Regions from separate parts of the Paenibacillus sp. FSL R5-0407 genome, predicted to be linked through region 2. Evidence: a T-box and tRNA genes for the amino acid it is inferred to sense, from the RefSeq annotation. Region 2 holds a T-box; the other holds one or more tRNA genes.
What was found. The T-box of region 2 lies ahead of trpS (tryptophan--tRNA ligase). A T-box ahead of a tRNA ligase gene usually reads a tRNA of that ligase, here a tRNA-Trp.

Region 1: it encodes a tRNA-Trp, which carries the amino acid that the T-box ahead of trpS (tryptophan--tRNA ligase) is inferred to sense. The anticodon was not compared.

Annotation. Positions count from the first base shown of each region.
Region 1 covers NZ_JBBPAX010000001.1:2,651,978-2,656,372, reverse strand. Annotated here, with positions in the region: rRNA gene NYE70_RS12905 (23S ribosomal RNA) at 1-1,405, shown strand, start outside; tRNA gene NYE70_RS12900 (tRNA-Asn) at 1,471-1,546, shown strand; tRNA gene NYE70_RS12895 (tRNA-Ser) at 1,550-1,641, shown strand; tRNA gene NYE70_RS12890 (tRNA-Glu) at 1,663-1,737, shown strand; tRNA gene NYE70_RS12885 (tRNA-Val) at 1,798-1,873, shown strand; tRNA gene NYE70_RS12880 (tRNA-Met) at 1,911-1,984, shown strand; tRNA gene NYE70_RS12875 (tRNA-Asp) at 2,018-2,094, shown strand; tRNA gene NYE70_RS12870 (tRNA-Phe) at 2,179-2,254, shown strand; tRNA gene NYE70_RS12865 (tRNA-Thr) at 2,278-2,353, shown strand; tRNA gene NYE70_RS12860 (tRNA-Tyr) at 2,359-2,443, shown strand; tRNA gene NYE70_RS12855 (tRNA-Trp) at 2,452-2,525, shown strand; tRNA gene NYE70_RS12850 (tRNA-His) at 2,554-2,629, shown strand; tRNA gene NYE70_RS12845 (tRNA-Gln) at 2,652-2,726, shown strand; tRNA gene NYE70_RS12840 (tRNA-Gly) at 2,733-2,807, shown strand; tRNA gene NYE70_RS12835 (tRNA-Cys) at 2,819-2,892, shown strand; tRNA gene NYE70_RS12830 (tRNA-Leu) at 2,904-2,989, shown strand; tRNA gene NYE70_RS12825 (tRNA-Arg) at 3,002-3,078, shown strand; tRNA gene NYE70_RS12820 (tRNA-Leu) at 3,113-3,192, shown strand; gene NYE70_RS12815 (alpha/beta fold hydrolase) at 3,388-4,242, shown strand; gene ant(6) (aminoglycoside 6-adenylyltransferase) at 4,304-4,395, shown strand, end outside.
Region 2 covers NZ_JBBPAX010000002.1:243,253-247,647, forward strand. Annotated here, with positions in the region: gene alr (alanine racemase) at 1-248, opposite strand, end outside; gene NYE70_RS20435 (outer membrane lipoprotein-sorting protein) at 439-1,557, opposite strand; T-box leader at 1,722-2,028, shown strand; gene trpS (tryptophan--tRNA ligase) at 2,173-3,180, shown strand; gene NYE70_RS20445 (hypothetical protein) at 3,440-3,703, opposite strand; gene NYE70_RS20450 (GNAT family N-acetyltransferase) at 3,840-4,395, opposite strand, start outside.

The DNA of each region.
Region 1 (4,395 bases), on a different contig from region 2:
GTGAGGCTGATGTGTAGGCAAATCCGCACATCGTAAGGCTGGGCTGTGATGGGGAGGGAAAATTTACAGTACCGAAGGTCATGATCTCACACTGCCAAGAAAAGCCTCTAGCCAGGTGAAGGTGCCCGTACCGCAAACCGACACAGGTAGGCGAGAAGAGAATTCTAAGGCGCGCGGAAGAACTCTCGTTAAGGAACTCGGCAAAATGACCCCGTAACTTCGGGAGAAGGGGTGCCCCGGTAGTGTGAATAGCACGAGGGGGCCGCAGTGAAAAGGCCCAAGCGACTGTTTAGCAAAAACACAGGTCTGTGCGAAGCCGCAAGGCGAAGTATACGGGCTGACGCCTGCCCGGTGCTGGAAGGTTAAGGGGAGTGGTTAGGGGTAACCCGAAGCTATGAACTGAAGCCCCAGTAAACGGCGGCCGTAACTATAACGGTCCTAAGGTAGCGAAATTCCTTGTCAGGTAAATTCTGACCCGCACGAATGGCGTAACGACTTGGGCGCTGTCTCAACGAGAGATCCGGTGAAATTTTAATACCTGTGAAGATGCAGGTTACCCGCGACAAGACGGAAAGACCCCATGGAGCTTTACTGCAGCTTGATATTGGACTTTGATACGATTTGTACAGGATAGGTGGGAGCCTAAGAAGCCGGAGCGCCAGCTTCGGTGGAGGCGCCGTTGGGATACCACCCTGATCGTATTGGAGTTCTAACCTGGTACCGTGATCCGGTGCGGGGACAGTGTCAGGCGGGCAGTTTGACTGGGGCGGTCGCCTCCTAAAGAGTAACGGAGGCGCCCCAAGGTTCCCTCAGAATGGTTGGAAATCATTCGAAGAGTGCAAAGGCATAAGGGAGCTTGACTGCGAGACTGACAAGTCGAGCAGGGACGAAAGTCGGGCTTAGTGATCCGGTGGTACCGCATGGAAGGGCCATCGCTCAACGGATAAAAGCTACCCTGGGGATAACAGGCTTATCTCCCCCAAGAGTCCACATCGACGGGGAGGTTTGGCACCTCGATGTCGGCTCATCGCATCCTGGGGCTGAAGTAGGTCCCAAGGGTTGGGCTGTTCGCCCATTAAAGCGGTACGCGAGCTGGGTTCAGAACGTCGTGAGACAGTTCGGTCCCTATCTGTCGTGGGCGTAGGAAATTTGAGAGGAGCTGTCCTTAGTACGAGAGGACCGGGATGGACGCACCGCTGGTGCACCAGTTGTTCCGCCAGGAGCATAGCTGGGTAGCTACGTGCGGACGGGATAAGCGCTGAAAGCATCTAAGCGTGAAGCCCCCCTCAAGATGAGATTTCCCAACTAGTAAGACCCCTTGAAGACCACGAGGTTGATAGGCCTGAGGTGGAAGTGCAGCAATGTATGGAGCTGACAGGTACTAATCGGTCGAGGGCTTATCCAAATTTCTAATGCAAATTTAAGTTTCGTATCCAGTTTTCAGGTGATCAATCATCTGAATATGAATATTCCCTGATAGCTCAGTTGGTAGAGCACTCGACTGTTAATCGAGTTGTCACAGGTTCGAGTCCTGTTCGGGGAGCCATATGGAGAGGTGTCCGAGTTGGCCGAAGGAGCACGATTGGAAATCGTGTAGGCGTCACAAGCGTCTCGAGGGTTCGAATCCCTCTCTCTCCGCCATAATTTTTCTTTAATAAGTAAGGCCCGTTGGTCAAGGGGTTAAGACACCTCCCTTTCACGGAGGTAACAGGGGTTCGAATCCCCTACGGGTCACCATTTAACTTTTCACTTGATTTAACACTAAGGTTTCTGGTACAATTAAATTTGTCTTTCCCTGGAGGCTTAGCTCAGCTGGGAGAGCATCTGCCTTACAAGCAGAGGGTCGGGGGTTCGATCCCCTCAGCCTCCACCATAATTTACTTTGACAAGTAAATAATCATTTTAACTGACGCGGGGTGGAGCAGCCCGGTAGCTCGTCGGGCTCATAACCCGAAGGCCGCAGGTTCAAATCCTGCCCCCGCAATTATCCCTTTGAGGGATGAAGATTTACTAGTGTGGAGCCGTGGTGTAGAGGCCTAACATGCCTGCCTGTCACGCAGGAGACCGCGGGTTCGAATCCCGTCGGCTCCGCCATTTATTTACACGAAGGAAACTGTCACTGTAACCATTGCTGAGTATAGCACCGGGGTAGGTAGAAGGTTCCGAAACTTTTAATACGGCTCGGTAGCTCAGTCGGTAGAGCAGAGGACTGAAAATCCTCGTGTCGGCGGTTCGATTCCGTCCCGAGCCACCATTGATTTATTGAATAGGTAACATGCCGTTGTAGCTCAATTGGTAGAGCAACTGACTTGTAATCAGTAGGTTGGGGGTTCAAGTCCTCTCGACGGCACCATACTTGGAGGCTTAGTGAAGTGGCTAAACACGGCAGACTGTAAATCTGCTCTCTACGAGTTCGGTGGTTCGAATCCATCAGCCTCCACCACTTTTTATAGGGGCATAGTTTAAAGGTAGAACAAAGGTCTCCAAAACCTTTGGTGTGGGTTCAATTCCTGCTGCCCCTGCCAATTTTCAAATAACTTAATACTTTTTATGGCGGTCGTGGCGAAGGGGTTAACGCACCGGATTGTGGCTCCGGCATTCGTGGGTTCAAGTCCCATCGATCGCCCCATTTTTAACTAAAAAATAATCGTTGGGGATTAGCCAAGCGGTAAGGCAACGGACTTTGACTCCGTCATCCATAGGTTCGAATCCTATATCCCCAGCCATTTTAAGCGGACGTGGCTCAGCGGTAGAGCATCGCCTTGCCAAGGCGAGGGTCGCGGGTTCGATTCCCGTCGTCCGCTCCATTCTATTATAAGGCGCCATAGCCAAGTGGTAAGGCACAGCTCTGCAAAAGCTCTACCCCCAGTTCGAATCTGGGTGGCGCCTCCATTTTCTTTTTAGCGGGAGTGGCGGAATCGGCAGACGCACAGGACTTAAAATCCTGCGGTAGGTGACTATCGTACCAGTTCAAGTCTGGTCTTCCGCACTTTTGATTTATGTCCCCTTAGCTCAGCTGGATAGAGCGTTTGACTACGAATCAAAAGGTCAGGAGTTCGAATCTCTTAGGGGACGCCATTATAACTCGCTTAAAGAAAATAAATATGATTATGCCGGTGTGGCGGAATTGGCAGACGCGCGCGACTCAAAATCGTGAGGGAAACCGTGGGGGTTCGAGTCCCTTCACCGGCATTACATTTAAATCTAAAGTTCATCAGATAATATCTGATGGACTTTTTTTATTTTGAAGAGAGAGCTCTCCGTGCCTGCAACAGCAAAAAAACAGCCCTTCCTTTACCAGAGTGGAGCAATAAAAAGATGGAAATTTTATGTGTTGCTGTTAGACTTACATTTGAGTGAAGTAGAACGAGGGTGAAGGTGAAGACTATGAGTCGGGAAATTCATACACTTCAAGTTGGAGACACAACACTGGAATACACGGTAATTGGCAAAGGAATCCCCATATTGCTTCTTCATGGAGGGCACTCGGGGTGCCAGGAGGTATTCGGCTATGAACGGTTGTTAGAGTCGGGATTCTCTATTATTACTCCCTCTCGTGCAGGATATGGCCGTACTACGCCAGTGATGGAATTGATCCTAGCATGCAGCTTGTATAAGGAGCTATTGGATCATTTATCCATTGATCATGTCCATGTCATGGCGATCTCAGCTGGCGGACCTAGCGGTATTTTGTTTTGCTCCTTATTTCCTGCCAGGGTCACTAGTTTTACGTTGCAGTGTGCGGTTACAAAACCATGGCTTGCACCGGCGGATCAAGCATATCGAGTTGCAATGCGTATTTTTAATCCGAATAGGGAAAAAGGAACTTGGAGGATGCTGGCGGTATTCAGCAACCTGTTCCCGAAATTAATGTTCAGATTGATGGCATCTTCTTTCTCAAATTTGTCTTATTCAGAAGTAAAACAACGAATAGACAACACCGCGATTGAAGAGTTTCGCAAAATGAATAACCGGCAACGCTCTCATTCAGGTTTTCTCATTGACTTAAAGCACAAGCATGATTATTCCAAAGAAATGGCCAATATTCAAGCGCCGACGTTAATCATGCACAGTAAAAATGATCGTTCAGTACCTTTAAGCCATGCAGAATATGCAAAGGCATATATTCCCCAAGCAGAACAATGTATTCTTGACTCCTGGGGACATCTCATATGGATTGGAAAGCATGCGGTTGAGTATGACGATGCATTAGTGTTGTTCTTAAAACGGCAAGAGCAATGAAATCTTTCTACTGCATAAATAGTATTCATTTGCGAGGGTTCCGAAATGGAGGGTTACTGTCTTGAGAAGTGAACAAGAAATGATGAAACTCCTTATGGATTTTGCTGTTAAGGATGATCGAATTCGATTGGTAACTTTGGAAGGATCACGCAC
Region 2 (4,395 bases):
AATACGGGGATCTTAACTCCGGCACGGCGCAGTTCCAGCGCTTCATCCAAAAAAGCTACGCTGAGATAATCCGCTCCATACCGTTCAAGCTCCTTTGCCACAGTCGCTGCGCCGTGCCCATAGGCATTAGCCTTTACACATGCGAGCAGTTTCATGTCAGACGGCAGTCCCTGCCGCAGCTCCGTATAATTGGAATACAACGCGTCCAAATCAATGACTGCCTGGGTTGGTCGATACTTCACTTGCACTTCTAGGTCACCTTCTCTAATGATTGAAAGTCCATGCTCAAATAATACATTTCTCAAACAATACACTAATGGTAATGTCCCGGGGAGCGGCTGTCAAATCCGGGAGCTGAGAAATAAAGAAAGAGGCGAATAGACGGGTTCCGAAGTGCAAATGACTCCGGAATAACCGTAATCCGCCTATTGTCCTAAATTATTTACCCGTTTGGTCCTGCATAGAAGCGGCGACTTTCACCATTTCATTAAGCGGAAGATTATCGCTTGTGATCCGGAACTCCAAACCATCCGTAGTCCAGGTCAGAGTCTGGAGCTCATCTCCTGTTAATAAGCCCCAAGTAAAGCCAAGGTCGATCAATTCGCCGGGAACCAGCGAGGCCGTCCGGTCCGGAGACCTGGATTCCGTAAGCGTAAATTGATATGTACCTCCATAGCGCTGCAGCACTAGGCTCCGGTCGCTGTCATCAACGATTTTATCATCCTGATAAACAACCCCATCAGGCAGATAGGTCGGAATAATTACGCCGAACGGATCGGACAACGCAGGAAGTGCGGCATCTCCTTCATCTACGGCCGAGGCAGTATCCTCAGCTGCAGGATCATTCTGGCTCGCCTCCGGCGCCTTCTCGACCAGCATGCCGTTCTCATCGACTTCCAGCAGCGTGCCTTTGGCATCCTTGGCCGCGGCATCCAAATTATGCTGCATATCGAAGGAGTTATTCTCAAACTTGGCATCGAAATCGAATTTGTCGAATTTGACCTCTACGACCACTTTTGCTTGTGCGTCAGAGACTTGTACCTGTTTTGGCGCATAATTGTCCTTAGCCAGCCAAATTTTCTGGCGTACGAGCGCATGCGTGTTGTAATTGGCCGCTACTTCAAATACATAGCTGTCTTTATCGCTCACGAATTGACGGGAGCCGTCGCTCAGAATGCTCCGTACCAGGGTTTGGTAAAGATACACTTGGCCCTGGTTCTCAGGCCAGTCGCTCTGGAAGCGGAAGCTCTTGTTCAAGCTCGGCGTTAAAACATATACGCCCTGTTCATTGCGGAGAACGATCTGAGTCACGTCCTTCTCGGCATTGGTAAGCGCAATCCGGTAAAAGGAAGGATTTTGATACCACACCTCTACCTTGTACTCCTGGGGCTTCTCGCCGGTAAACAGCGTCATGGTGCCGGTGCCCTGATAACTTTCCATTTTGGTAACCACTTTGTCCAAATCCTTGACGACGCCAGCGGCATCCTTTTTCCCGCATGCGGCAAGTACGATGCTTAACACAATCAAAATAGTCAGCATCTTTGCGATCCGACGCATGAGATCATCCCCTCTGCAGTTTGATTTCCTAAACTGATACATGTTTATGAGGGAACTTGGCCGATTATGCAGACGAGTTCCGGCTTGGCCGAAAGAGGCTGGCAACCGTGTACATTTCATGTTGACCGTGCATCTCAGCGGTTGTAATATTGTATCTATATTTGTGAACAACTGTGATGAAGGGTAAGTAGACAGACATGCAGGGATTCTCAGAGAGCCGGTGGCCGCTGTGAACCGGTATCCCGCGTTTGATCGAATGGCCTTTGGAGTTGCTTTGCCGAACCGTCCGCTCAGGGCATAGTAGGAAAAGCCGGGTTTCCCGCCGTTATCAAGGGACAGGTATCGAGAGTATCGGAATTTGAATTTCAATAATTCAGATGCATTCTCCGTACCGGTCGAGATGGCCATTCCCCCCATTTTGCGGAGGCGGATGGTTAATTAAGGTGGTACCACGATAACCTCGTCCTTATACAGACGAGGTTTTTTTATTTTTTAAGGAGGTGATGGCCGTGGATGATGGCTGGTGGTGGCACGTTTTGCTATGTTGTGCAGTTCTAGATTACACAGACCTGTTCTCATCGGGGAACCAGGTCCCCAATTTAAGGAGGAAATCAAATGAACCCCAAAAACAAAGAACGGATGCTTACGGGCGACCGCGTAACCGGAAAGCTTCATCTCGGCCATTACGTCGGCAGTCTCCAAAATCGCGTAATGCTGCAAGACAAGTATGACTCCTATATTCTGCTCGCCGATGTTCAGGCGCTGACAACCCATTTTGACAAACCGGACTCCATCCGGGAGCATTTGCGCGAGGTGGCCCTCGACTATTTGGCGGTTGGAATCGATCCTAACCGGGCTACGATCTTCGTTCAATCCATGGTTCCGGAAATCGCCGAGCTCACCGTTTTCTTCTCCATGTTCGTCACGGTAAATGCATTGCGCCACAATCCTACGATCAAATCCGAATCGAAGGGCAGCAGCCTTGACGATCTGTACTACGGATTCCTGGGCTATCCCGTAAGCCAGGCGGCCGATATTACTTTCTGCAAAGCTTCTATTGTACCAGTAGGCGACGATCAGCTTCCTCATCTGGAGCTTGCCCGGAAGGTCGTACGCCGGTTCAATGAGCTGTACCGGCCCGTATTTCCTGAGCCGCAAGCGCTGATCAGCGAAACGCCGCGGCTGGTCGGTACCGACGGCAACGCGAAGATGAGTAAAAGCCTCGGCAACGCCATCGAGCTGGACATTTCTCCGGAACAATTGGCCCACAAAATCCGCCGGGCGGTTACCGACCCGGCCCGCGTCCGAAAACATGACCCCGGTCATCCGGAGGTATGTCCGATTTATGCATACCACAAAGTATTCGAGCCTTCCGGCGCCGCGGAAATTCACGAAGCCTGTGAACGCGGCTCGATCGGTTGCAGCGAATGCAAACACCGGCTCGAATCCTCGCTCAACAGCCTGCTGGAGCCGATGCGCGAACGGCGTTTCCAATATGCAGGCAACCCCCGGACCATCGACGAGATCCTCATAGAGGGGACGAGACGGGCCCGGGAGGTTGCCCGCGAGACGGTGTCCGAGGTGCGTGAAGCGATGGGACTGGACTATTTTCGGACCATGTGAAGACCATCTGAAGAAGATTAACTGGATTTTATACAGCTAATTTTTCATATTACGGCTCATGGTAGATAATAACTGTATAACCTACAGTTATTTCTTCCATTTCAGGCCGACACTTGAATAAATCTATTATTTAACTGCAGGTTTTCCAGTTAATACGCAATAAAGAGCTTCAAGTCCCTAATTAACTGTAGATAATACAGTTATTCGTAAAAAAAAAACGGTTGGGCATGATCTTCATTGCCCCAACCGTTTTTTTTGATTACCATCTTCTTTTTTTTCTTCTCCGTCTCGGTCTTGTTTCCAGCAGCACAATCGCCAGCAAATCGAACAATACCAGAGGTAAAATAAACGGAGCAAAGGTCGCATGTGCCTTGCTGCCTTTGCTGTGAACCGCGTCGGTCTTGAGATACACCTTGCCGTTTCCAACTTTCACGATTTTACCGTAGAAGATTGCACCGGTTTTGGTCTTGATCCGAACCTTCTTCCCCAGATACTTCCCGGCCAGATTCCCCCGTGCCTTCATCGTCAAAATCCCCCACCTCCTCTAGGTCATGACACAGTATACGTGTCAAAGCCAGAGAAAGATTGGGCAGATGCCTCGGCTCATCGGGATGTCACACTAATTTTGTTCCGGAAAGTTGCTTATGGACTCCAATCCTCTAAAAGTGCCTAACCCAGCGGTGTAACAGGTGTTCCTTTTGCATCCCTATACTACGGTAAAATGGTTGGTCGGATCCCACGTAAACCTCGCGGACGCCAAGGCGTCTTAAACGATTCAAGCCTTCGTAGATGACAGCTTTCCCTAGACCTTTGCGTCTGTAATCTTTGTGGGTCCCCACCGGTTCCAAAATCGCTATATGATTAATTTCATCGTGCCAGAGACCACAGAACGAAACGACTTCGCCTGAAGGATTCATAACGAACAAATCCAGTTCGGCCCTGTAATCAGGAGCATTCCGAATATTTCCAAAATGAATCATCGTATCTACCGCTTCATCCGTTCCCTCATAGTCAAAGGCTCGAATGTGCCCCAACGCTTTTTTTTGATCGTTCACTTCATTGCCGTCTTTTATGACAAACCCTGGAGCCAAGATTACATCATAGTGACGGTCGAGCTCCATCGACAACATGATATCTGCCTGCGGCTCCCGTACATACCCTCTGCTTGCCGCAATATGCTCCATCCCCTTCATCCCCGCCGTGATTGCCAGTGCA